Regions from separate parts of the Alteromonas infernus genome, predicted to be linked through region 2. Evidence: predicted binding sites of a transcription regulator. Region 2 holds the regulator's gene; each other region holds the start of a gene.
The links. The regulator sigma-54, encoded in region 2, starts transcription at its own class of promoters, with help from an activator protein. The targets are predictions, from matches to a motif close to GTTGGCACGNNNNTNGNNT.

Region 1 (10,021 bases), on a different contig from region 2:
GATAAGCCCTGCCATTGCGTAAGCTGACGAACAGTCCATACGAAGCTTGCCGTCTTTATCGCGACGCATAAAGCCAAACTGCGGGTCGACAGCGTCGTTCACAACAGTGATATCAAGGCCATACTTCTGTGAAATACGTGACCAGTATCCTACCCCTGCGCCCCCTAACGGGTCGGTACCTAATTTTAAATTGGCATTTGCAATGGCCTCCATATCAATGACCCGTGCTAAATCATCAATATAAGGTTCCATAAAGTCTTCTTCACGAACCAACTTACGGGCCGTGGCCTGGCGAATATCAATTCGCTGAACGTCTTTATTACCATCGGCAATTAATGCATTGGCACGCTCTTGTATTTGCTTAGTTACGTCACTGTCAGCCGGGCCACCGTGAGGAGGGTTATATTTGAAACCACCGTCTGACGGCGGGTTATGAGAAGGGGTGATGACAATACCATCGGCCTTATCAGCATTCCCTGCGCGGTTGTAACGGATAATAGTACGAGAAATGACGGGCGTAGGCGTATACCCCATACTTTCGTTATCTGCACGTTGTATGACAACATCGACACCATTGGCACACAGCACTTCGATAGCGGTTATCATGGCAGGCTCAGACAGCGCGTGGGTATCTTTACCAACAAATAGCGGGCCGCTAATGCCTTCTTGCTTGCGATATTCAACCAATGCTTGGCAAATTGCACTGATATGGCTATCGGTGAACGTGGCATTAGACGCGGTACCTCGGTGGCCTGAAGTGCCAAAAGAAACGGCTTGCCCCGGGTCATTCATATCCGGCTTAAAGCTATAATATTGGCTTACTAGCTGCGCTACGTTAATAAGCTGTTCTTTTGCTGCATGCTCTCCGGCCTGCGGATGTAGTGCCATGAAAAAGTCCTTATTTAGAAGTCGTGTTGAGGTTCAATAACCTAATTACTTACCCTCTGATGTAAAACGGGCTGTTACCGTCTCAACAACATCGGGCTGATAACCCAAGTTACGCAAAACTTGTTCCAGCATATTCGTTTTCTTGGCAGTATTGTTGTTTGTTACTACCCAGAAAGGGCTATCGGGAATGGCTTTAGGGTTTGTACTGCTGCCATTTTCAAGCAAGGCTTCTTTACTTGTTGCAAAGTACGTACGGTTTTTACCTTTGATACTTTCTACGCTAGAGAAGTTTTCTGCATTAAGCTTGTGCGCTGCACTTAAAACAAACAGAAACTGATCGACCCGTTTAGTAAACGTGGCTAACGCATCTTTAGATACAGCATCGAGAATGTCGCGCTTGTTGTGGGTTTCTGTTTCTACCGACGATGCCACGGTCGACGACGCTTTTGTAGCAGGCTTGGCTGGGGCTTTTGTTGCCGCCGCTCTCACAGGTGTTTTCTTCGCCGTCGTTTTCGCGGTAGTTTTTCTCGCCGCGGGTTTGGCTGGCGCTTTTTTAGCAGTACTCACAGTTTGAGCCTGAGCCTTCGGTGCAGCCTTGACTTCAACACTGGGCTCGTTCGTTTTCTCTTCCCCACCAGCGCTTTTTATTTCACTTGTTTTTGCTTGGTCTGAAGCGTCACCTTTTGATTCGTTACCGCTTGCTTCAACGCTGCCTGATATTGCGCCGTCTTCTGGTAACAGTAAACGTCTTAAAATTTGTGATGCACTCTCACCAATATGCTTAGTCTGGCTGGCGATGAAGGCATATAAATCGTCATCTATTTCAATGCTTTTCATAACTACTTCCTTTTTAAGAGGCACCATTATAGACAACACAGATAAACTACGCAGCACTTAATAACAGTTGTTTTAGGGTTTCCTAAGTAGATTACGCGAATACTTTGCCATTTCCCTATTCACACGTGTTTAATTCTTTCGCGTTTTATTGAATCTATTACGTTATATACCTGCGTATAAAAATTAACAGGCAATACAATAGAAAGCTTTAAGCTATCGTTGCTACTATTAAATTTAAGCAGAGATCGCTTACACGCAGATATATTTCATTGTGACAAAGAATGTTTAAACAAAAGTGACAGTTTTATGCGCCAAGAACTAAAAAAGGTACAGCAGGCTCTTAATCAGAAGATTATTGGTAAAGATCACCAGTTAACACTGGCAATTACCTGCTTACTGGCAAATGGTCACTTACTAATTGAAGACTTACCGGGCATGGGTAAAACCACTTTATCTCACGCGCTTTCACAAGTATTCGGGCTTCAATACTCCCGTATTCAGTTTACCTCTGATTTACTCCCATCAGATATGTTGGGCGTTAATATTTTCCACAGTCATGAGCAGGACGAAACCAAAAGATTTAGCTTCAGGCACGGCCCCATTTTTAGCCAAGTGGTACTTGCCGACGAACTTAACCGTGCAAGCCCTAAAACGCAAAGCGCGCTGCTAGAAGCAATGGAAGAGCGGCAAGTCAGTATTGATGGCACAACCCACGCGCTTCCGACACCTTTTTTTGTCATTGCCACCCAAAACCCTAGCTCTCAGTCAGGGACTTACCCCTTGCCTGAATCTCAACTGGACCGTTTTTTCATGCGCATTTCCTTAGGTTACCCGGCTTGGGAAGCTGAAAAAGCCATGCTTTTACAAAAAGACGTGTCTGCGCCCCTTGCTCAAATACTTAATGAGGAAGATTTAGACCAAATGCAGCAGGCAGTGACACGTATTCACACCAGCGATGCCATTATCCACTACATTCTGCGGCTAGTGAGCGAAAGTAGGGAAAGTAACGAGTATCCCAACCCCCTCTCGCCACGTGCCAGTCGAGCGCTCCTTCAAGGGGCAAAGGCTTGGGCGTTTGTCACAGGAAGAGACTACGTAACACCAGAAGATGTGCAAGCGGTCTTTGTGGCAATTACTGCTCACAGATTGACAGCGCCCGCCCATCAATCCACCCATAGTATGCAAATGAGCGCGTTTGACGGGGAGAAACTGAGTCAAAAACTGTTAGACAGCGTTGACCCCCTTGCGGCGTAACCGTGATGGGGTTGTGCATTAAGGTCTTATCACCGTGTTTTCGCACTTTTAGTAGTAGCAGGAACGTTTGCCATGGGTAAAGCACGCTGGCCCCTTTCCCATTACTTTCACCAACGTCTGTTAGGTTGGCTAGATAATAGAGTTCCGGCCGCGAACGAGCATCACCTTAACCTAAACAGCATCTTTATATTGCCAAGTGGGTTTGGCTGGTCTTTTATCATCTTGTCGTTATGTTTGTTTTTACTTGGAACCAACTATCAAAATAACTTAATGCTGCTGCTTAGCTACCTGTGTTTAAGCATTATGCTGCTGACATTATTTTATACCCATCAAAACTTCGCACGCTTAGCGTTAAAGTCGCTTCCTCCTAGGCCTTTTCACTGCAATCAAAACGGTGAACTGCTGGTGCAGGTTGTGCCCCATACGAAGGCAACTACTAAACCTTGTTATGGTGTATTAACGTTTAAGTGGTTAAGTACTACCCGCCTTTCAAAGCGTGACGCAACCCCACTTGCTGTCGAGGCAACAACGCATAATCATCACACGTCTTTTAGCGCTCAGCTATCAGGTAGTACCAATAGTCCACAAAAACAAACGCTGCGCATCCCTTTTCAGATAAAAACGCGAGGGCACTATGAATTAGGCCGACTGACGATAGCCTGTGACTTTCCTCTTGGTCTTTATAAGTGTTGGACCCATCTGGATTTTGACCAAGCGGTGACGGTTTACCCTAAGTCTCAGGAAGGCCCTGTCGTTATTAACAACATCGCTACTGATGAAGCGTCTACTGCGTCGAAAGATAACCATGACGGTAACGAAGATTTCTATGCATTAAACGACTATGAAGTGGGTCAGCCTTTAAACCGAGTATCGTGGAAACACGTGGCTAAAAACGGTAACTGGGTTACAAAGTCTTTTACCGCGCTACAAAGCAATAGTTATGTTATTGGCCTATCATCCGCTACCGACACGGAAACCGCACTTGCTGCGCTGACCCACGCCACGATCACATTTTCTGAGGCTAACCGCGTATTTGGTCTTTCCTATAAAGGTATTCATATTCCCCCTAATCACGGCGTAAAGCATAGGCATGAATGCCTAGCGGCGCTCGCCTGTTTCGAAAATAGCACTCCCTTTAACAACACAGGTTCATCTTCCTCACAACAAGATTCAAATCGGATAAGGGCGGTGAAATGATACGAGAGACACTTAACCGTACTTACCCGTTCAACGTTTTTGGCACTGCGCTGCATCAACCTCGCGCGGTGGCAATATTACTTCTGTGTTTTGCCTTTTCCTGCCTGCTCTTTTCGCTTACTGCACCGCTAATGACGTGGGTCCTTATGCTTGGAGGCTGCGCAATTGTAGCAAGAATAGCGGGCCTTAGCGCGCTACACAGCCTACCGACCACGCGTACGGTTAACCTACTTGCGGTGCTGGCGGTCTTCGCTTTAACTTGGTTTGGTTTTTCAATCGGGCTATTAGATAGCATGATCAACCTTCTTACTTTGGCATGCGCACTAAAGGTAATGCTGGTTGAAAAAAAGCGTGATTTCCACCTTCTCATTTGTGCCTGTTTATTTTTAATAGGTTGCGGCTTTATTTCGTCGCTTAGCGTATTTGCATGGTTTGGTTACACGGGCATTTTGGTCCTATTGCTTTTTTCTACCGCTATTTACCATGGCGCGGGCGCTCCCACAAAAAAAAGCATTACATTTGTTGGCGTGCTTATTTTGCAAGCCTCTCCCATAGCATTGCTGCTATTTTTACTGCTGCCCCAATTGCCGCCGCTGTGGCAAATGCCGACGTCTAAATCTACACAAACGGGGCTCTCAGACACGGTGACTCCAGGTGATATTGCATCGTTAGCTACCTCTTCGTCACTTGCGTTTAGCGCCACCTTTGAGAGCGCGGCACAAGTCCCTGATGCCACATCACGCTATTGGCGCGCCATGACCCTTGAGCATTTCGATGGCAAGACGTGGTCAATTAGCGCTAAACGAAAGCAAGCTGAACAGCAGTTAGCTTATATGGGTAGACCTACTCCTCTTTCCACAATGGCCAGTAAAGATACATCTTACGCCACTGCATACGAGCTTATTGTTGAGCCCACCTCGCAAACCTGGCTGTTTGCGCTTTCGCCATCGGCGCCGGACAACCGCGCAAACAGTATTAATGTTAACAGTCGATTCGACTTCACCCTTCGCGCAAATACGCCAATCGCGAGTAAAAAAGCGTTTTATTTACGGTACTTTCCCAATGAAAAGATAACCAATGGCATGGGTAACTTTGAAGCCCAGCTTAATTTGCAAATGTCAAAGAACGGCAACGAGAAAACCCGGGCGTGGGGAAAGAGGCTAGCAGCTCAATACACTTCACCTCGGGACATCGCCAACGCCATAATGCGTGAATTTCAACAAGGCGGCTTTAGGTATACCCTGTCACCGAATGCGATGCCAACGGATCCTATCGACCGCTTTTTATTTGAAGCGCGCGCTGGCTTCTGTGCTCACTATGCGGGCGCTATGGTCTACGCATTACGTGCTGCAAATGTGCCAGCAAGAATGGTAACTGGCTACCAAGGTGGCAGTACACTTAGCGACCGTGTTCTGCAAATAAGACAATACGACGCCCATGCCTGGGTTGAAGTTTTGATAGACAACGATTGGGTTCGCTATGACCCCACGAGCGCGGTAGCGCCATCGCGTTTAACCCTTGGCTTAGAAGAGGCCCTAGAAGAACTTGGGGAGTCTCGTCAATCCAGTGTTTTAGAAAAATTCGGCAACGCTAAGTTCTTTACAACGCTTCAAAATTGGTTTCAACAGCTCGACTACTCATGGAGTAAATGGGTATTAGGGTTTGATAATGCAGCGCAAACCAGCATGCTCGAAGACCTTCTTGGTGCACTCTCACCTCAGAAAATGCGCGTGGTGTTTTTATCAGCGATAGGCTTGATCGCGCTTATTCTTGCGCTTTACTTTTTACCGAAAAGACAAAAACAAACGCAAACGTCTTCTCATCGTGCCCTATTAAAAGCAATAAAACACATAGAATCTAAAACGAAAACAGTGAGGGGCAATAAAAGTCTTTCTGCCTTTCGCAAAGACGTATCCCCACAATTAAACAGCGAAGCGTTAGTAGCTTTCAATCAGATTTGTGAGCAGTTTGAACGGGAAAACTATGCATCTCAATCTAGCGATAATAGTATCAAAGCGAAAATTAAGCATGACTTACGCAAGCTAAAAAAAGCGTTATAGTAATGGTTATCGTAGAAATAGTTATCGTAAACTTTTTTGTTCCTTAGCGCTGCATTTGTGTATCTACTAACCCCTTTGCCGCGACGAGCTGCAGATAACGAGTTGGCCCTATTCTTATAGTTTAAAAGCATCGGTCACTGACATTAAGGATAAAGATGACACTTCAAACAGGTATTGCACCTCAAACAAACATTGTCCCACCTTTTTAGTGCATTTAAAAATAGTAGCTTGTAGACAATATGAATGACCTCACTGCGTCAGACTTCACCTATCTTACTGTAATTAAATGATATTTCGCCATTCAATTCATTATATTTAGCGATTGGCACTCTTTTGGCTTTGTCTTAATGGAGACATACCGAAACTATTGACCGAGCAATAAAGCCGAACAATAGGTTTGGGGTATATCAATGCCCACTAGTCGGTGATGTAAGCAAATTTACACAAAATAGATAAACAGGACAAAGGCGTCCCCAGCACTTTCTTTTGAGCGTGCTGCGGACGCCTTTTTTTGATCTTTAGGAACACTTGAAAGCGCGTATACCACAACGCATGAACGGCAACTTATTTACAACGATAATATGAGGTGAAAACATGGCTTATCTACTCCCCGCTGAATTCGCTACCAAAATGGTAGATGCAGGCGAAGCAAAGATTTATATGTCTACTCGCGATACCCTAATTCGTGCTTATATGGCAGGTGCCATTCTTGCGCTGGCCGCTGTTTTTGCTATTACCATTGCGGTGCAAACTGGCATTTTTCTTTTAGGTGCCGTGTTGTTCCCGGTGGGCTTTTGTATGCTTTACCTTATGGGTTTCGACCTATTAACCGGTGTCTTTGTACTTACCCCACTCGCATGGCTTGCCCAACGGCCCGGCGTAACCCCTAAACAAATTCTTCGTAATTGGGGCCTGGTGTTCTTAGGGAACTTTGGCGGCGCATTGACGGTTGCGTTTATGATGTCATTTATCTTTACCATGGGTTACAACGTAGATGGCGGCGCGATTGCGACTAAAGTGGCCAGCATTGGTGAAGCCCGTACGTTGGGCTACGCAGAGCACGGCGCGGCTGGGTGGTTTACCATTTTCATTCGCGGCATGCTGTGTAACTGGATGGTTTCGCTGGGTGTGGTTGGCGCGATGATATCTACTCATGTTAGCGGTAAAGTGCTCGCCATGTGGATGCCTATCATGCTGTTCTTCTTCATGGGTTTTGAACACTCTGTGGTAAATATGTTCCTTTTCCCATTTGGTCTTATCATGGGTGGTGACTTTTCGGTTATGGATTATTTCATCTGGAATGAAATTCCAACGGCACTGGGTAACTTGGTAGGTGGCTTGGCATTTACTGGTCTTACGCTTTACACCACTCACGTAAAAACGCTACCTAAGCGCACCATTCCTGTAAACAAAGCGGCGGCGTCAGAAACACTACCGATATAGAAACGCTTAATGTTTCTCAAGCGCGCTACCCACCATGTATATGCTCACGTTTCGATACATGGTGGTACTGCGCGTGTTCCAGTGACTGAACAGGCTGATTTGAAAAAACTGATTTAAAAAGACTGACTGTCAACGATGAATGAGCCAGTAACATTACACACGTCTACGTATCCCCAGCCCCTTGCGCTGAGTGTAAGTGCTTATTCAGTGCGTGGTGCGAAGCCTGTAAATCAGGATGCATACAGTTATCACATAGATACAAGCCAACCTGAAGCGAGCAGTGTTTTTGTTATTGCAGATGGCGTTAGCAGCAGTACGGTAAGCCAAATGGCGAGTGATTTCGCCACTCGCCAATTTATTAAGCTATTTAAAATAGCGCCTGAACAATTCTCGATAAAGACCTGCGCTGAAACCATTATAAAAGAAATTAACGGGCTGCTTTATACGCGAACGCAGAAAAGCCCCTTTGCCTACACGCCCGAAAAAGGGTACGTATGCACGCTAACCGTTGTTATATTAACCGGCAATCAGCTAGATGTTTTCCATGTAGGAGACGGTGATGTAACACTCTTCTCTTCGGGCGATAAAACATCGACATCGCTTACCCGGCCTCATCGAGAAACCTCACGTGAAAACCCGTCTCATTCCTACCTTTCAAATGCTATAGGCATTAAAGCTCACATTGATATAGACCATACTTATAAGAAACTTACCGCTTCAAGCTCCATAGCGATAAGTACCGATGGTGTTCACGAGTTTATAGCGTTATCCCCCCTATTGAGAACTGTAAACGAAGGGGAGGAATTACAAGAGAATAAAGCGGCGATGGTCGTTCATGACGCATTTAACAAAGGAAGCGACGACAACCTTACCCTTATTCTTATCAAAGCTGCATTCCAGCAAGACACAACAACAGACGCGCTGGGGGGCGATAAGCGCTCTACCTATGCTACGACAGCGCCTTTGACAATCGCCCAGTTACATACAGGCGATAAAATTGACGGGCTCACTATCACTAGACAACTCTATACATCGGCGCGTAGCCATGTATTTGTAGCCACCCCCGCTACTTTACATAGCCAAGCACTGAATGAAACAAACCTAAGCCCGCAAGTAGTGATAAAAACACCCGCGACCGACTTTACGCAAACGCCCGAGGCCCTTAGCGCTTTTGTGCTAGAAAACTGGCTGGCGCGACGTGTAAACTCTCCCCACGTCATTAAAAGCCCCCAATTTACCGATTTAGGTTTAGCACCGTCCCCCACGGCTTTTTATAGTATTTGCGAATATGTTCGCGGGCAGACCCTCGCACAATGGGCTATCGATAACCCAACACCAACATTAGAACAAGTAAGAGATATCGTTGAACAAATTGCAAAAGGCCTGCAGGCCATGCATCGCCAAGGCATTTTGCATCGTGATATTCGTTTAGAAAATATTATGATTAGCCCCCAAGGGCACTGCACGATTATCGATTTTGGTGCGGCGGCTTTGATTGAAGCGCCCAGTTTGTATAGTGAGGCGACTATACCTGGTACGGCACTTTTTGCGGCCCCCGAGTATTTCTTAGGAAACATGGGTAGCGAGCGTTCGGATATGTTTTCCCTTGCCGTGCTGACATACTACCTGTTATGCGGGCGCTACCCTTATCAAACGAAACTCGCTCATTGCCGCACTTACGCAGCGCAAAGAAAATTAAATTACGAAAGTGCGTTAGATGCCAAGCGCCCTATTCCAACATGGGTAGACAGCGCGCTAAAACGAGCGCTGCATATTAACCCTGACAAGCGCTACTCTTCTATTTCCGAGTTTGTTTACTCACTTCGCTACCCTAACCCTAGTCATAACTCGGCTTATATTCCCTTAGTAAAGCGTCACCCTTTACTTGTTTATAAAGCGCTTGTGCTAACCCTTATCTTTAGCAACCTAATTACGCTGTTCTTATTTACTTAAGTACTTACTTAACATTACAAGGAAAAATCAATGATTACATGTAGAACCCAAGTCACCGACATGATCCAGTCAGCCAAAATTTTAAAAGGCATAAAATGGAGCCAGATTGCAGAAGTTGTTGGTCAGTCGAAAGAATGGAGTACAGCGGCATGCTTAGGCCAAATGGCCATGACGAAACAACAAGCTGAAGCTGTGGGTGCGTTACTAGCGCTTACCGACGAAGCGATTGCGTGGCTTCAAATCGTCCCCTACAAAGGCTCGTTGCCAACAGAAGTGCCTACCGACCCGCTTATTTACCGCTGGTATGAATTGGTGAATGTGTATGGCACTACATTAAAGGAATTAATTCATGAAGAGTTTGGCGACGGTATTATGAGCGCGATTGATTT
Region 2 (10,021 bases):
ATCGTAACCTTTAAATATGGCAATCCACGTCACAACCAAGGCAAACACGAGGCTTTTTATTACGCCGTTAATGACATCTTGGTTCCAATCCACCGTTGACTGCATGATTGACCAGTAGCTGCCGGCATCAACGCCAAGCCAGTCGACACCTACTAAATGACCGCCTAAAATACCAATCGCACTGAAAATAATGGCAAGCATTGGCATAGCGAGCATACCGGCCCAAAAACGTGGGGCAACGATACGCCTTAGTGGATCTACCGCCATCATTTCTAAGCTACTTAGCTGTTCAGTGGCTTTCATTAAGCCTATTTCTGCGGTCAATGCAGAGCCTGCTCGACCTGCAAACAGCAACGCGGTAACCACCGGCCCGAGTTCCCGTAAAAGAGACAGGGCCACCATGGGGCCCAAACTTCCTTCAGCGCCATAATCAACCAAAATGGTGTAGCCTTGTAGGGCCATAACCATACCGATGAATAGTCCCGACACCATGATAATAAGTAGCGACTGTACACCGACCACATAAAGCTGTTTGATTGTCAGTGGAATATTTTTAGCTCTAGGAATCGCGATTAGTGCGCCGAATAACATAAGCGCCGCACGGCCAATCGCCGTTATCTTGCCTATGGTCTTGGCCCCAGTTGATTGAAAGAACTTCATTTATCTGCTCCCAAAAAACTCGTTTTTAAATCAGGCGCAGGATAATGAAAAGGCACGGGGCCATCCGCTTTCCCTTTCAAAAACTGTTGAACCAGTTCAGAGTCACTTTCTTTAATTTCTTGGGCCGTGCCTTCACCAATGACGCGTTTGTCGGCCAGAATATAAATGTAGTCAGCAATGGTGAGCACTTCTGTTACATCATGAGTTACGACAATGCTTGTTAAGTTAAGCGCATCATTGAGCTCGCGAATAAGCTTCACCAGTACTCCCATCGAAATAGGATCTTGCCCGGCGAAAGGCTCATCGTACATAATTAAGTCAGGGTCAAGCGCGATTGCGCGAGCGAGTGCTGCACGTCTTGCCATACCGCCTGAAAGTTCACTTGGCATTAGTTGAGCGGCACCGCGTAAACCTACAGCCTGTAGCTTTAATGCGACAATCGTTGCAATAATATCTTCGCTTAGTTTGGTGTGCTCTCGAAGAGGAAATGCCACATTATCAAATACGCTCATATCGGTAAAAAGCGCGCCGCTTTGAAATAACATGCTCATTCTACGTCGGGTTTCATACAGCGATTTTCTCGACATGGAAACAATAGAGTCGCCATCGAACTTAACGTCGCCTTGATCTGGCGTTAACTGCCCGCCGATAAGGCGCAACAAGGTGGTTTTACCTATTCCACTTGGCCCCATTACCGCGGTAATTTTACCTTTGGGTACCTTAAGCGAAATCTCATCGTAAATGATGCGATCGCCACGCTTAAAGGTTAGGTTATCTACTTCAACTAAATGATCCATAGTTACTTAAATGTCGACCCCTGACGTAAGATTATGGCTGTAAGAATCATACTCACGGCCTACTTTAAAATTTATTAAGTGAATACAAGCAACCTGAGTATTCAATTTCTATGCCTGCGGCACCTATTGCCCTTAAAGTATACTCAATAGTGTACTTTAAGAACACAAAATACCGAGAAAGTTTACTCTGCAGTGTAGTTTATTAACCCAACCGGCTAATTCTATTTACTAGGCGGTGTAATTTTGTGGCATTGTACGCGTTTTCAAGACCCTCGCCAAAGTCAAAAAGTTACAAGTTATGTTCGATTAAGACGAATGTAAGGTCTTTCGGGTTTAAGTGCGGCCTGCCTAAGCCCTGCGAAACAAGCGAAGCAAATCCCCACACGCAACTCCTATCCTATTTCCCTGTTTATTAACTGAAACTGAATGTGGTATTTCTACTGCCTGCCCCCGCGTCTAATGTCCTCTTCAGCGGGAATTTACGGCATTTAACCCTATTTGCTAAAAATAAAGCATTGCGAGCATAGGCAAATGGCACTCTTTTTGCGACAATCAAGCGAAATACTTTTTATTACAGGTTGTTGTGCTTTTAAACATCGTCATTTTTATTGTAGGGCTGGTTATACTGAGTTGGAGCGCTGACCGTTTTGTATACGGTGCTTCGGCATTAGCAAAAAACATTGGCATATCTCCAATGATGATTGGGTTAACGATTGTCGCTATGGGATCTTCGGCACCTGAAATTGTGGTTTCTGCCATTGCCTCTGCGAATGGCAATATGAATACCGCCGTAGGTAATGCATTAGGCTCCAATATAACGAATATCGCTCTGGTGCTAGGCATTACCGCGCTAGTTAAACCGCTACTAGTGTCATCTACAACGTTAAAGCGTGAACTCCCTGCTCTTCTTATCATCTCATTAATTGCTATTGGCTTTATGTTCGACGGCGAACTCAAGTCTTACGAAGGAATTATCTTGCTGGGTCTATTCATTTTCGTGCTGGCAATGATGGCATGGTTGTCACTACAGGTTGATAAAGAAGACCCCCTTGTTGCAGAGACCGCTGATGAGATTCCAAAAGGCGTATCTAATACCTCTGCGCTGATTTGGATAGGCGTTGGTCTTGTTATATTACCTTTAAGTGCACACTTTTTAGTGAACTCTGCGGTAGAAATTGCGCGATATATGGGAATATCAGACCTAGTCATAGGCTTAACAATAATCGCATTGGGCACAAGTCTTCCTGAACTTGCTGCGAGTATTGCCGGCGTATTAAAGGGTGAAGACGACCTAGCGCTGGGCAACATAATAGGCTCTAATATTTTCAACTTGCTGGCTGTGCTAGGTATGCCTGGCCTCATTGCTCCCGGTTTATTAGACCCCGACGTTTATAATCGCGATATGTACGTTATGTTAGGTTTAACGCTATTACTGTTCCTGTTCAGTTTCGATTTAATAGGAAAGCGTACAATATCAAGAACAAACGGATGCTTATTTCTGGCCTGCTTTATCGGCTACCAATTTTGGCTGTTCGGATAACCATGAATACACAAACTCAGATGAACTATATCGACTCGGCGAAGCGCGTTATTGAAATTGAAACGCAGGCCATTGCCAATTTAAGTGAGCGCTTAAACGACGACTTTATTACAGCCTGCGATATTCTTTTTGCCTGTCAGGGAAAGGTTGTGGTTTGCGGTATGGGGAAATCTGGGCATATAGGTAATAAAATTGCCGCCACGCTGGCTAGCACAGGTACACCTGCTTTTTTTATGCACCCTGGTGAAGCCAATCACGGCGACCTAGGAATGTTGGGCAAAGGCGATGTTTTATTAGCCATATCCAACTCTGGTGAAACCAATGAGCTTGTAAACTTATTGCCTGTAGTCAAACGCTTAGGTATTCCAGTGGTAGCCATGACCAACAGTGCTTCAAGCTCGCTAGGGCAGCATGCTGATGTCATCCTTGATATTAGCGTTGAGAAAGAAGCCTGTTCACTTGGTCTAGCTCCAACTACTAGCACCACGGCTACATTAGTAATGGGGGATGCGCTTGCCGTTGCGTTACTTGACCAGAAAGGGTTCACGTCTGATGATTTTGCGTTATCACACCCTGGGGGAAGCTTAGGGCGTAAACTGTTGCTTAAGGTGCGAGACATCATGCTAACTGGCAGTGATATTCCGCTTATCGAGTTAAACGCATCGGTGGCTGATGCTTTGCTCGAAATTTCTAAAAAAGGGCTAGGAATGACTGGGGTGCTTGACACTGATGGTACCCTAACAGGCGTATTTACTGACGGTGATCTACGGCGCATTTTAGATGCTCGCATTGACGTACATAGCGCAACCGTCGAAAGTGTTATGACCAAAGGCGGTAAAACAACCACAGCCGAACAACTTGCTGTCGAAGCATTAAACTTAATGGAAACTCATAAGATTAGTGCATTAATGGTCACGGATAACGAGCACAAACCAGTGGGCGCGTTTAACATGCATATGCTACTTAAAGCTGGAGTGCTATAAATGACAACAACCTTGTACACAGAAATGGATGACGGGCTTTTCGATGCGCTGGCTAACGTTAAGTTATTGGTATGTGATGTGGACGGCGTGTTTTCAGACGGTCGAATTTATTTAGGCAACGACGGTGAAGAACTGAAAGCTTTCCATACTCGTGATGGTTATGGGGTGAAAGCCCTAGTCAGTAACGGTGTTAACGTAGCGGTTATTACCGGGCGTCGTTCCGCAATTGTAGAAAACAGAATGAGTGCGCTCAACGTAGCCCACATTATTCAAGGTGAAGAAAACAAAGCTGACGCATTGAGCACATTGATAGAAAATCTTGGTTTAAGCGCTGACGAGGTTGCCGCGGTGGGCGACGACATGCCTGATACCGGCATGTATAAGCATGTGGCGATTAAAATAGCGGTTGCCGACGCACACCCTTTCGTGGCAAAACAAGCGAACTGGATAACCACCTTGCCAGGCGGATTTGGCGCGGTGCGCGAGATATCAGATACTATTTTACACGCCAAAGGCGTAGCGAATGAGATTTTTGGAGCAAGTGTATGAGCCAATTTGGCTTTAATCGCTTAGGCTTAAGTATATCGGCGCTGTTTATCTTGGCGTTGCTGATGTATGTACCTACGTGGATGGAAGAGCAGCCAGAATCACAAGGCAGCAGCGAGAATGGCGCCTTAAAACCTGCCTATAAAGCGAAGAACTTGACCACTACCCTTTACAACCAAGAAGGCGAGTTAAACCACAAGGTATTTGCCGAATCAATGGAGCACTACGACCAGCTAGGTTTTGTATTGTTCCAACAGCCCAAGTATACACTGTATACTGAGAACGCTACGTCTCCTTGGGTGGTGACGGCGCAAGAAGGAACGCTCTACAACAACGATCTGATTCAATTAGAAAACCAGGTTGTTATCGAGAACCAAACCAGCGATGACTTTGTCAAAAGCCTCTCAACCGAATACATTCAGATTAATTTAGACACCAAACAAATGACATCTGATCAAGTCGTTGAAATACAGGGTACCCAATATGTCATTTTGAGCAATGGGTTTAACGCGAATTTACGCACACAAGAATACGAGCTTTTAGATCATGTACAAACCACTTATTCCCCTAGCAACTAGCCTTTTACTTGTCATCGCTAGCGGTGCGGTAAACGCAAGCGAAGATGATTTTTCGCAGCCCATTAAAATAGGCTCAAATACTCAATTTATCGACGGTAAAAATAAAACGGCGTTGTATAAAGAAGATGTACTGATTACCCAGGGTTCGCTGGTAATTGAAGCCGACGAAGTGGAAGTTATCGCGAGTGAAGGTAGTGGCCGCGAAATTTTTATCGCCAGAGGAAAGCCAGCCAGTTATTCTCAAACACTAGAAGACGGTACTCCGGTGTCTGCTAAGGCAAACGAAATTCGTTATGAGGTGATCAATCGCACGATTTCTCTTTCAGGAAACGCGGAACTTCAACAAGACACCAGTAAAGTGCAAGGTGACAACATTACTTTCGACATGATTACTGAGCAGTTACTTGCTACTGGTGGTGCGGGCGAAAATGGAGAAGGTCGAGTGACTACGGTATTTACTCCTGAATCCATTCGCAAGGCATCATCGAAGAAAGAAGATAAAGACAGTGGGGACAATCAATAGCAATGGCAACTTTGAGCGCAACCAACCTTGCTAAGGCATATAAATCGCGTCAGGTAGTACGCGACGTCAGCCTTTCTGTCTCGACGGGTCAAATTGTTGGCTTACTTGGGCCTAACGGCGCTGGTAAGACCACTACATTTTATATGATTGTGGGGTTGGTTAACCTGGATAAAGGCAAGATTGAAATTGATGATAATGAGCTTACTCATCAGCCCATGCACGAGCGTGCACGCCGCGGAATTGGCTACCTTCCGCAAGAGGCATCAATTTTCAGAAAGCTTACGGTACATGAAAATATCATGGCCATTTTGCAAACCCGTAAAGATTTAAATTCACAGCAGCAGGAAGAAGAAGCTGACGCGCTACTTGATGAATTTAATATTAACCATATACGTAATAGTACAGGGATGAGTTTGTCCGGTGGTGAACGACGGCGTGTTGAAATAGCACGCGCACTAGCAGCTAATCCGCAATTTATTTTATTAGACGAACCGTTTGCTGGTGTTGATCCAATATCAGTTAATGATATAAAGAAGATAATACAGCATCTTCGAGATAGGGGTATTGGAATCCTTATCACCGACCATAACGTGCGAGAAACATTGGATGTTTGTGAGAAAGCGTACATTGTGAGTCATGGCGAGCTTATCGCGCAAGGAACAGCGGAACAGGTTTTAAGTAATCAAAAAGTAAGGGATGTATACCTAGGCGAACAATTCAGGCTATAGTTAGTGTAACTGAATTGTCATTTTTCAATTTCGCTCTGGTGTATTCAATTTAGAGCATTTAAATAAGACGTAGATGAAACCATCTTTACAGCTAAAATTTAGCCAACAACTTACCATGACACCCCAGCTTCAGCAGGCGATAAAACTGCTGCAGCTATCTACGCTTGATCTTCAGCAGGAGATTCAAGAAGCCCTCGATTCAAACCCTTTATTGGAAGTTGAAGAAGGTAACGACGAGCCGCAAGTAGAAAAAAATAATATCGATAGCGACGATAGCGTGACAGAAGCGTCTGCGACAGCGTCTAGCGATACATTGGAAGCGGGTGACGCGTTAGAAAAAAACGACCTTCCCGATGAATTGCCTATCGACAGCACATGGGATGAATACTATTCAGCGTCATCGGCCCCAGCGCCAGGTCCTTCAAATGACGATGAACAAATATTTCAAGGCGAAACCACCGAGGATATTCAGGAACATTTGTCGTGGCAGATGCGATTGACCCATTTCTCAGATACTGACCGCGCCATTGCTACGGCAATTATCGACTCTATTGACGAGTCTGGCTATTTAACCGTGACCCTTGAAGACATTCTTGACGCGGTAAACTCTGAGGATATGGAAGAGCCTATAGAAATGGACGAAATAGAATGCGTACTTAAGCGTATTCAGATGTTCGACCCCATTGGTTCGGGCTCCCGCTCGCCGCAGGAATGTCTAATGGTGCAACTGCGCCAGTTCTCAGAAGACACACCATGGCTTAACGAAGCCAAACAGCTTATAGAAGAATATTCAGACCTATTAAGCAGTAAAGATTATCGCACGTTAATGCGTAAGAGCCGCTTGAAGGAAGATCAGCTGCGCGAGGCAATGCGTTTATTACAAACCTTGAATCCTCGCCCAGGTAGTGCTTTAGTTACTAAAGAGCCTGAGTACGTTATTCCTGATGTCTCGGTCGCCAAAAAGAATGGCCGTTGGGTGGTTGAGCTTAACCCCGACAGCCTGCCTAAGTTGAGCGTAAATCAACAATACGCTGCAATGAGTCGTCGTGCCAAAAATAGTAGCGACTCACAATTCATCCGCTCACACATGCAAGAGGCTAAGTGGTTCATTAAGAGCCTTGAATCTCGCAACGAAACCTTAATGAAGGTGGCAAACTGTATTGTGCAACAGCAAATGGGCTTTTTTGAACATGGCCCGGAAATGATGAAACCTATGGTGCTTAACGATGTAGCAGAAATGGTAGATATGCACGAATCAACGATTTCACGCGTCACAACGCAAAAGTATATGCATACACCACGTGGTATATTTGAATTGAAATACTTCTTCTCTAGCCACGTAGCAACAGAGTCTGGTGGTGAGTGTTCATCTACCGCGATTCGTGCATTGATCAAGAAATTAGTGGCAGCTGAGAAGCCTAGCAAGCCGCTAAGTGATAGCAAGATTGCTTCATTGTTGGCCGAACAAGGCATTAAAGTTGCCCGGCGAACAATAGCAAAGTACCGGGAATCGTTGTCGATCCCGCCGTCGAACCAACGCAAAAGCCTCATTTAAACGGGCTTAATAATATAAGGAAGACGAAATATGCAAATCAACCTTACTGGTCATCATGTCGAAATCACCGACTCTTTGCGTAATTATGTCGATACGAAGTTCAGCAAACTTGAACGTCACTTTGATCACATTTCTAATGTGCATGTCATCCTGAACGTTGAAAAATTAAATCAAAAAGCCGAAGCGACCGTTCATTTAAGTGGCGCTGAAGTATTCGCATCCTCAGAAAATACCGACATGTATGCGGCGATTGACAGCATGGTTGATAAACTCGACCGGCAGGTAATCAAGCATAAGGAAAAACTGAAAAAACATTAGTAGTTAATTAAGCATGGATATACAAGCCATCGTAAGTCTGGACCGCACCGAGTGTGCGGTTCAGTGTAATAGTAAAAAGCGAATTCTTGAGATCATCGCAGATATCGCTGCCAAAAATAACGAGAGCATCGATCAGGCAACGGTACTTAATAGTTTGATGTCTCGAGAGCGTATGGGTAGTACAGGAATCGGCAATGGCATTGCGTTACCACATGGGCGCTTGCCAGGTTTAGAAAAGGTGATAGCTATTGTTGTCACCAGTACGCCAGCCATTAATTTTGACGCGCTCGATGAAAAGCCGGTAGATATATTTTTCGCGTTACTTGTTCCTGAAGAGCAAACCGAAGGCCATCTACAAACATTGGCCACGGTAGCCGGTAAACTAAGCGATAAAGAAACGATTAAAGCGATACGTCGTGCCAGTACAAGCGATGATATTCTTTCTGCACTAAGTTAAAGATTTAAGCGCCTTAGCGAGGTCGTGACCAAGGCGCTTAAGACAATAAAGCGTATGCGATAAAACCAGAAGATTTGGGAGAAGTTAGGTGAAGCTGATTATAATCAGTGGTCGTTCGGGGTCTGGTAAGTCTGTCGCACTTCGCGCATTGGAAGATTTAGGGTACTACTGCGTTGACAACATTCCTGTAAACCTACTTCCTACCCTAACCCACACTGTTGTTGATGAATACGACCAAGTGGCGGTGAGCATTGATGTGCGTAACTTGCCGAAAAACCCTGATGATCTGGTAGAAATTTTAGATTATCTTCCGTCATCGTGGTCAATGACCATTGTCTATATCGATGCCAGCGATGATGTGCTGGTAAAACGCTTCAGCGAAACCCGACGTCTGCATCCCCTTGCGAAGCTCAATAAGTCTCTATCTGAAGCCATAAGGGCAGAGTCAGCCTTGCTAGCCCCTATCGCTGAACGGGCAGACTTATATTTAGATACAGACAAACTGACTATTCACCAACTTGCTGAGTTGATACGCGAGCGAATACTGGGTAAGAAAAGCTCCCGCTTAGTGCTGGTGTTTGAATCTTTTGGCTTCAAACACGGTATTCCGAAAGATGCCGATTATGTTTTTGATGCGCGCTTTTTGCCTAATCCTCACTGGGAGCCTGACTTGAAGCACCTAACAGGGCTTGATGCACCCGTTGAGGTTTTCTTAGGCTCTCAACCCGTTGTTACCAAGTTCATTTGGCAAATTCAGAATTTAATTACCACCTGGCTACCTCATCTAGAGCGCAACAACAGAAGTTACGTAACAGTCGCTATTGGCTGTACAGGCGGGCAACACCGCTCTGTGTATATTGCCCAAACTCTGTCGAAAACCTTCAGCGAAATACACCCAGATGTACAAATTCGCCATCGAGAGCTAAACCAGTAATGACAATTAAAAAAACGCTAACCATCGTAAATAAGCTGGGATTACATGCAAGAGCAGCGACCCAATTAGTGAAGCTTGCTAATCAGTTCGACGCCAAAATTATTTTAAAGAAAGGCGATAAAGAGGCTGACGCCAGCAGCGTTCTTGGTTTAATGATGCTGGAAAGCCATCAAGGTGAACAAGTGAATGTTATTGTAGATGGAAACGATGATGTTGACGCCCTTGCTGCCATTGAAGAGCTCATAGAAGGTAAGTTTAACGAAGACGAATAGTTTAAATCCGTCACCTGATTACTTATTAAACGTTTAGCGCCGTTTTATAGTTATACTGCGCAAAAGCCACGCAATTTTCATGACAGACTCATCGTAATTGCGATATTCTACGCCCACTTAGGCTTTAAAG
Region 3 (10,021 bases), on a different contig from region 2:
AAGCATTACAATTCAACAATTTAAATGTCCCTACATGTATCATTAAACACGTTGTTTATCGAAAAACTTGGGGTTCTTTTCTAAGAGTTGTTCGGTCTGAGTGTAGGTAAATCTTCAGCCTTACTTGTAACGTATTAATTTAGGTATTTCTTTTTCTTCGGTGGACAAAGGCTGTGGAATCACAATCGTCTGTAATTATAAGGCAGTACGACAAGCAATCGCTTAAAGTCGTGGATGTCATATCGGGTATTTCTCCTAACGCAATGCGTCGGGTGTTTGGTGGTTGGATATTTTTTGCCGCTGTTGTCGGCGTCATCATTAGTGTGGCGCCAGATTTAAGTACGCAATTTATCGGCCTAACGCTTTTTGTGCTCGTTGCTTTCACGCTTATTATGTTCGGTCAAAGCCGGATATCAGAGGGGTGGCCAGCTATTATTTGCGATGACGACTTGATTGGCGTGGTACGCGATCCGGTTAAGCGCGAGTATATTTGTGTGAAGTCTTCGCTTGTTAAGGCGGCGAATCCAACGCTTATCAAGCCAAACAAGAAAGCAATAGAGATTGTTTTAGACACTGACCAGCTGTCAGAGGAAGAGCAAAGGGTACTTGACCAAGCTGTTTGGCCCAGAGAAGGGAAGCTTATCGGCTTAGCGCATTTTAAAAGGCGCGAAGACGCATGCGAAAGCCTAATGTGGTGTGTAGAACACAGAGGCTCTCACTAAAAACAAACAATAGTTTGGTTCGCGCTTATAGGTTTACTGTTCAATAAACGCGAGCTCCGTGTATAAAGGGTAATGGTCAGAGCCAATGCCCTCTAATTTTTCAATATGAACGAGCGCAAAGTGCCTAGAGTGAAATACATGGTCAAGGGGCCATTTTACTAACGGGTACTTAGCGTGGAATGTATTATAAAAGCCACGCCCCTCTCTTGGGTCTAATAGCCCGCTAATTTTTTTAAATTTACGGGTGGTAGGAGACCAGGCTACGTCATTAAGGTCGCCCGCTACAATTATCGGCCCTTCTGTTTTAGCTATTTCTTCGCCCACTACCGTTAACTCAATGTCCCGCGGCTTCGCGTAAGTATTTTCTGTAGGGCTAGGCGGTTTCGGATGAAGAAAATAGAGTAACGCATCTTTACCTTTGTGCTTTATTTTCACTTTCATTGACGGTACATCATCCTCAATCAAGAAGTTCAATGTGGCCTCTTCAAAAGGGATCTTACTGTACAAGTGCATACCATAGAGGTTTTCTAACGCACAAAATTTTCGATAAGGGTATTCCGATTCAATTTCGCTAATCCCTTTTTGCCATTTCTCGTTGGATTCTAGCGTAACCAAAAAATCAGGCTGCTTATTTCTAACATGCTCAATAAGTTTACGAAAATCATTATTGGGCATATACACGTTGCTAGACAACACGCTGAGGGTGTCTTGTGGTTTCGCGTTTTTTATTCTAGTAACTTCACGCTTGTAAAACGGCGTGTAGGGAATAATCCAGATAATTTGGTAAACAAGGCTTATTGTTAAGCCACTTACGGCTAATGCGTTAACGAAAAAAGGAATATTGGTAGAAGGCCAATTAACCACGTGGCATATAAGCAGGAAACCTATAATAACGGAAATTTGAAGACGCGGAAATTCCCACACTCTCACTAACCAATGGGAAGAAGGAAGTAACGGGGTAAAGCTGACTATTATAAAGAGTAGCGATGCGATAATGAGCGCAATATCCATCTTTTGGGCGTCCTTGATTTAAAATTAAGTGTCTTGCTTGTCTTTAATCTGCATCAGAGTTAACTGCAGACAATAGCGATATATTAAGAAAAGTGTTCGATACCTTAGTTAATTGAAGTATCGAAACTATGCCAGCTATCATTACGCGGATTTTGTTAAATCAGTTTAATCTTCCTTGTTGTACTTCGCTTGCTCGTTACATTATTCAAGCATTAACTCATCGATCAACTTAACTAGCTACTCAACTACCTACTCAACTACCTATTTAACAATCAGACCACCTTTGATAACCGCAAAATCATCAAGTAAAAAATTCTCGACCTAAGGCAAAGTTTGCAATCAGTGGGGTAGAGTATGGTGACAAATAATCAACAAAAATTAATGATTTCAATGTTTTATTTTGTTGGCAAGGTTCTGGCATCGCTAAGTTCGAGTTTCGACAAAGGAGAAATGTTATGAAACGTTCAATACTTTCGATGATTGTTGCCACATCTTTAACTACTGCTGCATATGCAGGTGATATGGACACAGATAATAAATGGGAAAAAGGTGCCAAAGACGCATGGATAGACGGTAAAGCCGAGGCGACGCTGTTATTTAACGGCAACCTTGACTCTTTTGACATTAATACAGACGTTAAAAACGGTAACGTCGTTTTAACCGGTAAAGTAGAAAACTCTGTCGATAAAAAACTGGCAGAAGAGCTAGTAGCAAATATCGACGGTGTAACTTCTGTAGACAATAAGCTTACCGTTGTTGCTGATAACGATATGCATTCTGACATGTCAGATGACATGGAAGAAGGCGTAGAGGAAGGTACGAGTGAATTGACAGATGCAAAAATTGCAACAGTTATAAAAACTCGTCTATTAATGGACACCGACATTTCGGGCTTCGACATAGATGTTGACGTAGAAAACGGTGTAGTAACACTGACTGGCGAAGTTGATTCCGACGCTGAGCGTGACCTAGCAGTGGAAATTGCTAAAAACGCGTCAGATGTTAAAGACGTTGAAAGTGACCTACGTGTTGTTACTGAAACTGCAATGAATTAAGGGTTTCTTTATTCGACTTAATGGAAAAAGGGGCGCTCGCCCCTTTTTTCTTGCCTGACGTAAGTAAGGTAGAATGGTTAGCACACCGACATAACTAATGTTTCCACTCTTCATCCAACAAGACAACTTCATCATTTTCAGATTTAATTTCTTTACGGGATTCAGTGCCATTTTCTGCCACAAGATAAAATTCATAAATCGTAATGTCAGTGCCGTATTGCTTACTTTCAATGATACGCCTAACTTGATCAGAGTTTTCCTGCTTCTTGATAAGTGTTTGTACAGCGGAAGGTAAATCTTCCATAGTCATATCCCGCTGCACTTCAACAATTTGCCACCGCTCGCCATCTTGCAGCATATCGAATTCTATTTCATTTCCGTTAGCGTCTTTACCGACACTTCATCGACTTTGCCGTTTTCATCATTATCGGTAGGCAGTGTAATTTTCCACTCACTTAAATCGAATTTGTCTGCGGGTTTTAACTCCTCACTTATACTCGTGTTAGAAAATGCAAACGTGAGTGCCACCCATAGGGAAGCTGCATATTTCCATAACGTAGGGGACTTAGATTTTCCTTTAAAGCGATACATTGAAACCTCTTGTTGGGCAGGGGCTTACCTTATTCACTTATACTAATGTTTATAATTTAGGTAAGGCCAGATTTGGGTTTTAGTTTTTTATGTGTAAGGCCGATTTAGCGTTAATGCAAACCAATTTCAAAGTGTTGTTAACTTCTAGTTTTAAAGGGGAGAAGGGCGAAACTATTCCCTGTAGGTTAATGATATCAGCTGTATTATGGCCGGTTATTTTCCTACTAATGTCTAATGTGGATAGGTCGTTGTGCCTAAAAAGTAAACCTTTTGGTAATACCAAATATGCGCAAAACGCTATATCTTCTTTAGTATTTTTAGGTCAGTAGTTGTTACTTAAACAATATGCAGAATAGACAGGGTAAATTTTCTCTTAAAGCGTGTAGAAAGTTCCTTCTACAGGTTTTGGTGTAGTGGTTAATTTTCATATCCTTTTGATTCTAATAATAAATTTATATGGTATGAAAGCTGCTTTCCTTTGAGTATTAGTCGCAGCTAGACAATGAACTTCAACCTGCGAAAAGCGATGTGTATAAACGCATAGCTAGAAAGAGTGCCCTAATTAATGCATGGGTACTTGGTAAAAACCAACGCAGTTTAAAATTGGTTCAAGGAGTGAGACATGAACTTATTAAAGTGGATATATTCAGGTATTGTAGTTTCTGCACTTATTGTTGTAGTTGGTGTGTTAGGGCAGGGGAAACTGTCTGTAAGCCAAGCAACGGCCGATGACGTAGAGCGCCCCCTTCACGCTGATATACAGAAAGTTGAGAGAAGGTTTTCATTAGTCGAATTCGACTTGAAGAACAAAGCGCACCTACTAAGAAAAACCCGTTTAGACTTTTATATTGCCCAAGCAAAACAAGCTGACCTGCGCGGGTGGAAGTTTAAGCGAGATGAGTTTGTCGAGCGCGCTGACAACATCTTAAGTCATCATCTAATGCAGTACGCAAACGATGTTTCGAAAGAAGCGGAAATTTATACCGCCCAAGCAATTTAACGAGAGGCCCCTAACAAGGGGTCTTTTTCATTGCGAAATTAGGCATCTAGTTTATTTAATTTAACGACTTGATGTACGCTTTTACCACGTCAGCGACAAACGCTTGGCAATCTTTCGCCGTAGTGGGGTCGTATTCACCGTGATTAGTAATATTATTTGATAACACGCGGATACCTAAAAACGGTGTGTGGTATGTATGGGCAATTTGTGCGGCTGCAGAGGTTTCCATCTCTTCAACACTAGTGCCCATGTTTTTGTGTAACCAAGCTATCCTGTCTATCTCGTTATTCCAAAAGTTGCCGCTGCCAATAGTACCTGTCACAACCTTACCCCGTTTATATGACGAAGAAAGTGATGAAGCCAGCGCAATCAGCGTCTTATCACCAAGGTAAAAGCGTAGCTTTTCAGCGTCTTTAGCGCTACTGCCTTCACCAGCACTTTTCTCTGAGGCCATAAGATCCATAGGTAGCCATTGAAATGGCTTTGAACCTTCACCCTTAGCAAGTTTTTGGGTTTTAAAGTTTGATGCGTTCACGCTGCGTTCGCCAAGGACTATATCGCCTACGTTTAAATCTGGGTCATGACCACCTGATGTACCTTGGTTAATGATAAGACGTGGACGGTATCTTTCTATACCTATTGCTGTGGCGGCTGCCGTATTTTCAAGTCCTTTGCCGGTTTTCGCCACGACGATAGGGTAGCCGTCTAATGTACCTCGGTAGAATACGGCATTGCCCGAATACTCAATGTTTACATTGTCTAAAAGCGCGGCGAAATATTCCGCTTCTATGGGCATAGGGCCTTGTATCATAATAGGTTGTAAAGGTACCACTTGGGTGCTTACCTCTGTACTCTTCATTGCAGTTTGTACAGTCGTGTTTCCCCACACTACGCCTGTAAGCATTAACGCTAGTGTGATTACCTTTATCGAGTAACGGAAAATGTTTTTAATACTGTTCATGCTTATCCTTGTTATTATCGCTCTGACTAATTATCAGTTAGGTATATATGTAGCGGTTTTGGCGCTTTAGATTAAAGAATAAAAACGCCCGATTGCTTATTTTTTGGCGTGTGCTGAAGTATCAGCAGATTTTAGGCAAAAAAAAGCGAAGCATTTGCTTCGCTTTAATACCCGAGTGGTTTTATTCCACTTCAACAATTTTCAATGTGTTCGTTGCGCCCACTTTTTCCATCTCATCGCCGTAGGTTAAGATGATGCTGTCGCCACTTTCGACTAACCCTTTCTCTTTTAGCGAAGCAATGACGTCGTACTTCAGTTTACCCGGCTCGCTGTTTGATGAGTCAAAGTAAACAGGCTTAACGCCGCGGCAAAGTGCCATAGTATTAAGTGTTGACTCGTGACGAGACATCGCAATGATTGGAAGCGACGTAGTAATGCGCGACATTAAGGTTGGCGTAGTGCCGCTTTCCGTTAAGCCTACAATCGCTTTAACGCTTGAAAGGTGGTTTGCCGCGTATACTGCAGACAGTGCAATTGACTCGCTCGTTGATGAGAACTGCTGATCCATGCGGTGCTTAGAAATCTTCACGCTTGGGTGAGTTTCTGCGCCTTCACAAACACGGGCCATTGCAGCAACAGTCTCAATAGGGAAGTTACCCGCAGCGGTTTCAGCAGAAAGCATGACGGCATCTGTACCATCTAGTACAGCGTTTGCTACATCCATTACCTCAGCACGTGTTGGCATAGGGCTATCGATCATCGACTCCATCATCTGGGTCGCAGTAATAACCACTTTATTTAACTGACGTGAACGGGCGATAAGTTTTTTCTGAACGCCAACAAGTTCTGCGTCTCCAATTTCTACACCCAAATCACCGCGAGCTACCATTACAGCATCAGAGGCTACGATAATATCGTCCATGGCTTCGTCAGAAGCTACGGTTTCAGCACGTTCAACCTTTGCACAAATTTTTGCGTAGCAACCTGCAGCTTCTGCAAGCTCCCGTGCGTAGTTTAGGTCTGCTCCGCTACGCGGAAACGATACCGCTAGATAGTCAACGCCAATTTTAGCGGCCGTTTTAATGTCTTCTTTATCTTTTTCAGTAAGCGCATCGGCAGAAAGACCACCGCCTTGACGGTTAATGCCTTTATTGTTTGAAAGTTTACCACCTACCGTTACTTCGGTAATTACTTTACGACCTTCAACACCGGTTACTCTTAATTGAATGCGACCATCGTCAAGAAGCAAGATATCACCCGCAGAGACATCATCAGGTAGGGCTTTATAGTCGATGCCTACCTGGTTAATATCGCCTTCGTCTCGCCCTAGCTCAGCGTCGAGAATGAACTTCGCACCTACCTCCAAACGAACAGCGCCTTCAGCAAAGCGTGCAACACGAATTTTAGGGCCCTGCAGGTCACCTAATATTGCTACATACTTTCCTAAGTTCTTCGCTGCCTCGCGTACGCGCTTTGCACGCTCGATGTGATCTTCAGCCTGGCCGTGGGAAAAGTTCATGCGCACCGTATTTGCGCCGGCGGCTATTAACGCCTGAATTTTTTCTAAAGAGTCGGTTGAAGGTCCTAGGGTGGCAAGAATTTTCGTTCTTCTGGTCATGTGATTCCGTCGCTGTTTCTAAGTTAGAAAAGACAAAGAGTGATAGGCAGTGCTTCTTAACGGCACGCCTGTAATCGCTTTACGTAATTTTATTACAGAATAATAGTTTAATTTGACAAAAATGTGAATGAAATAAAGAAAAACGCCTAACTGGCTCGACCAGTTAGGCGTTTTCGTTATATTTATAAGCCTATTATTTGTACGGTGATAAAACCTACAATGATCAGTTACGGCTAACGCTAATCGCCACGCTTTTCGTAGCGAGATCCACGCAGTGTGTCTTTCACGCGCTTTAGGTTTTCTCTGAATTTATTACCACGACGCAGGGTAAAGCCTGTTGCCAGCACGTCGATAAGCGTCAGTTGGGCAATGCGTGATGCCATCGGCATGTACATGTCCGTGTCTTCAGGCACCTCTAGAGATAGCACATAGCTACACTCTTGCGCTAAAGGGCTTTCCGCAGAAGTAATGCCCACAACGGTGGCGTCGTTCATGCGCGCTATCTGGGCAATCTCGACCAAACTTTTTGTGCGTCCCGTGTGACTAATAAGTACAACTACGTCGCCGGCTGAACAGTTCATGCAGCTCATTCGCTGCATCAGAATATCTTCAAAGTAAACAACAGGTACATTGAAGCGGAAAAACTTATTAAGTGCATCGTGAGCAACTGACGCTGATGCGCCAAGCCCAAAGAAAGAGATTTTCTGTGCTTGGGTAAGCAAGTCGACAACGCGATTGACGACATTAACATCAACTGACTGGCGCGCTACTTCCAGCGATGCCATAGTCGATTCGAATATTTTATTAGTATATTCGTCTGGACTGTCGTTTTCATCAACGTGTCGGTTAACATAAGGCGTGCCGTTAGCTAGGCTCTGCGCTAAATGTAATTTAAAGTCTGGAAACCCTTTTGTGTCGAGTCTTCGACAGAATCGATTTACGGTCGGTTCACTAACATCCGACATCTTAGCGAGGGTTGCTATACTAGAGTGAATGGCAGTTTGAGGGTTAGCGAGAATTACTTCTGCTACCTTCTTCTCTGATTTACTGAACGCGGCTTGATTTTGTGTAATTTTTTCTATAAAATGTTCATACATATATAGCAATTAGTTGGCACAATTTATTGTAAGGTACAGGGGTAATAGTACCCAATGTGACGACTGTGACAAGAAAAATGTAATTTTTTGACAATTTTTGTTGTTTCTAACAGGGTAAATGCAGGTAAACTTAAGGAAACTGTAAAGAATCAGATCCTATAGTTGGTTCAAGTTGTAATTTTACTACATTTGGTGTTAACTATACGGTAAAAATAGTCGTTGGTGTTGTAAATAACTGTACAATACACCGCGAACACATACATTTAAAAGGTCGACGAATATGGTATTGGATAATTCCTACGAACCCTGTGATTTTGTGCTTTTTGGTACGCTGGGAGATCTTTCACGACGCAAGTTATTGCCTTCTTTATATCAGCTTGAGAAAGCGAACTTGATGCACCCAGACACCACCATTGTTGGTGTTGCGCGTCAAGAGATGGAGCTGGACACGTATATAGAAGAAGTGCACGCTAACTTGGTTAAGTTTGGCGAAAAGAACCTGTGTGAAGAAACTTGGGAGCGCATGAAAGCTCGCTTGCATTATGCCTGCGTCGACATGAAAGATGTTGGTAGCTACTGTGTTCTCGACGACCATGTTAACCCAAACCGCACCATGGTGTGTTACTTAGCAACACCTCCTGCTATATACGGCGATATATGCCGTGGTCTGCACAGCTGTAAAATCATCGATTCAAGCGTACGCGTTGTACTTGAAAAACCAATCGGTCACGATTTGGAATCGTCAAAAGTTATCAACGAACAAGTGGCTGAGTACTTCGATGAAAAACAAATTTATCGTATAGACCATTACCTAGGTAAAGAGACCGTTCTTAACCTAGTGTCACTGCGTTTCGCAAACTCTATTTTCGCGACAAACTGGGATCATAACTGTATTGACCATGTTCAAATTTCAGTCGCTGAATCAGTGGGTATTGAAGGTCGTTGGGGTTACTTTGATGACGCAGGTCAAATGCGTGACATGGTTCAAAACCACTTACTTCAAATCTTGAGCTTGGTAGCAATGGAGCCGCCAACTACGCTTGACGCTGACAGCATTCGTGACGAAAAGCTGAAAGTGCTTAAGGCGCTGCGTCCTATCAATTCGTTCAATATTAACGAAAGCACGGTTCGCGGTCAGTACACCTCTGGCTTTGTGAAGGGCGAGGAAGTACCTGGGTACCTTGAAGAAGAAGGTGCCAATACGCAAAGTAAAACAGAAACCTTTATTGCGATTAAAGCCGAGATCGACAACTGGCGTTGGGCGGGTGTGCCGTTTTACCTACGCACCGGTAAACGTATGCCAACCAAGGTGAGTGAAGTTGTTATTTACTTCAAGCGTCAGCCGCACAACTTATTTGGCGATAGCTTTAAAAACCTTCCGCCGAATAAACTGGTTATTCGCTTACAGCCTGACGAAGGTGTTGAAATCACCGTTATGAACAAAGTACCTGGCTTAACCAGTTCAGGCTCTATGGACCTTCAAAAATCTAAGCTTAACCTAAGCTTCTCTGAGGCGTTTGCCGATGAGCGCATTCCTGATGCGTATGAGAAACTGCTGCTTGAAGTTATGCTAGGTAATCAGGCGCTATTCGTACGCCGAGATGAAATCGAACAGGCCTGGACATGGGTAGATTCAATCCTCGAAGCGTGGAAGCAGTCAAGCGAGCCACCAGAGCCTTATCAAGCAGGCACATGGGGTCCGGTTGACTCTATTGGCCTTTTAGCTAGAGAAAATCGCAGCTGGTACGAAAGTAAAACAGGGAAGAAAAAATAATATGGCATTAACAACTCTATCATTTGAAACACCTGACGCACTTACCGACGCCTTTGCGCAAGACTTGGTGAGTATTTTAAAAACAGGGATAAAAACTCGTGGTCGTGCATCGCTTATCGTGAGTGGCGGTCGTACGCCCCTTGCGCTTTTCAAGCAGCTAAGCGAAACCGAACTTGAGTGGGATAAGGTTGA

Region 1: the regulator sigma-54 is predicted to act here: its motif matches at 6,558-6,576, upstream of ACX5J7_RS06295 (formate/nitrite transporter family protein).
Region 3: the regulator sigma-54 is predicted to act here: its motif matches at 2,136-2,154, upstream of ACX5J7_RS15315 (BON domain-containing protein).

What each region holds. Positions count from the first base shown of each region.
Region 1 is NZ_CACSIG010000022.1:21,289-31,309, forward strand. Features, by position in the region: gene pgm (phosphoglucomutase (alpha-D-glucose-1,6-bisphosphate-dependent)) at 1-888, opposite strand, end outside; gene ACX5J7_RS06275 (replication initiation regulator SeqA) at 934-1,725, opposite strand; gene ACX5J7_RS06280 (AAA family ATPase) at 2,032-2,979, shown strand; gene ACX5J7_RS06285 (DUF58 domain-containing protein) at 3,052-4,176, shown strand; gene ACX5J7_RS06290 (transglutaminase TgpA family protein) at 4,173-6,236, shown strand; gene ACX5J7_RS06295 (formate/nitrite transporter family protein) at 6,831-7,679, shown strand; gene ACX5J7_RS06300 (bifunctional protein-serine/threonine kinase/phosphatase) at 7,815-9,632, shown strand; gene cynS (cyanase) at 9,663-10,021, shown strand, end outside.
Region 2 is NZ_CACSIG010000017.1:227,006-237,026, reverse strand. Features, by position in the region: gene mlaE (lipid asymmetry maintenance ABC transporter permease subunit MlaE) at 1-660, opposite strand, end outside; gene mlaF (phospholipid ABC transporter ATP-binding protein MlaF) at 657-1,457, opposite strand; gene ACX5J7_RS04860 (calcium/sodium antiporter) at 2,041-2,997, shown strand; gene ACX5J7_RS04855 (KpsF/GutQ family sugar-phosphate isomerase) at 3,000-3,980, shown strand; gene kdsC (3-deoxy-manno-octulosonate-8-phosphatase KdsC) at 3,981-4,529, shown strand; gene lptC (LPS export ABC transporter periplasmic protein LptC) at 4,526-5,104, shown strand; gene lptA (lipopolysaccharide transport periplasmic protein LptA) at 5,073-5,627, shown strand; gene lptB (LPS export ABC transporter ATP-binding protein) at 5,630-6,355, shown strand; gene ACX5J7_RS04830 (RNA polymerase factor sigma-54) at 6,429-7,910, shown strand; gene hpf (ribosome hibernation promoting factor) at 7,941-8,228, shown strand; gene ptsN (PTS IIA-like nitrogen regulatory protein PtsN) at 8,242-8,685, shown strand; gene rapZ (RNase adapter RapZ) at 8,774-9,619, shown strand; gene ACX5J7_RS04810 (HPr family phosphocarrier protein) at 9,619-9,891, shown strand.
Region 3 is NZ_CACSIG010000063.1:10,029-20,049, forward strand. Features, by position in the region: gene ACX5J7_RS15305 (hypothetical protein) at 174-722, shown strand; gene ACX5J7_RS15310 (endonuclease/exonuclease/phosphatase family protein) at 756-1,733, opposite strand; gene ACX5J7_RS15315 (BON domain-containing protein) at 2,189-2,788, shown strand; gene ACX5J7_RS15320 (hypothetical protein) at 2,883-3,146, opposite strand; gene ACX5J7_RS15325 (hypothetical protein) at 3,155-3,379, opposite strand; gene ACX5J7_RS15330 (hypothetical protein) at 4,002-4,379, shown strand; gene ACX5J7_RS15335 (5'-methylthioadenosine/S-adenosylhomocysteine nucleosidase) at 4,435-5,340, opposite strand; gene pyk (pyruvate kinase) at 5,522-6,958, opposite strand; gene ACX5J7_RS15345 (MurR/RpiR family transcriptional regulator) at 7,198-8,055, opposite strand; gene zwf (glucose-6-phosphate dehydrogenase) at 8,336-9,829, shown strand; gene pgl (6-phosphogluconolactonase) at 9,831-10,021, shown strand, end outside.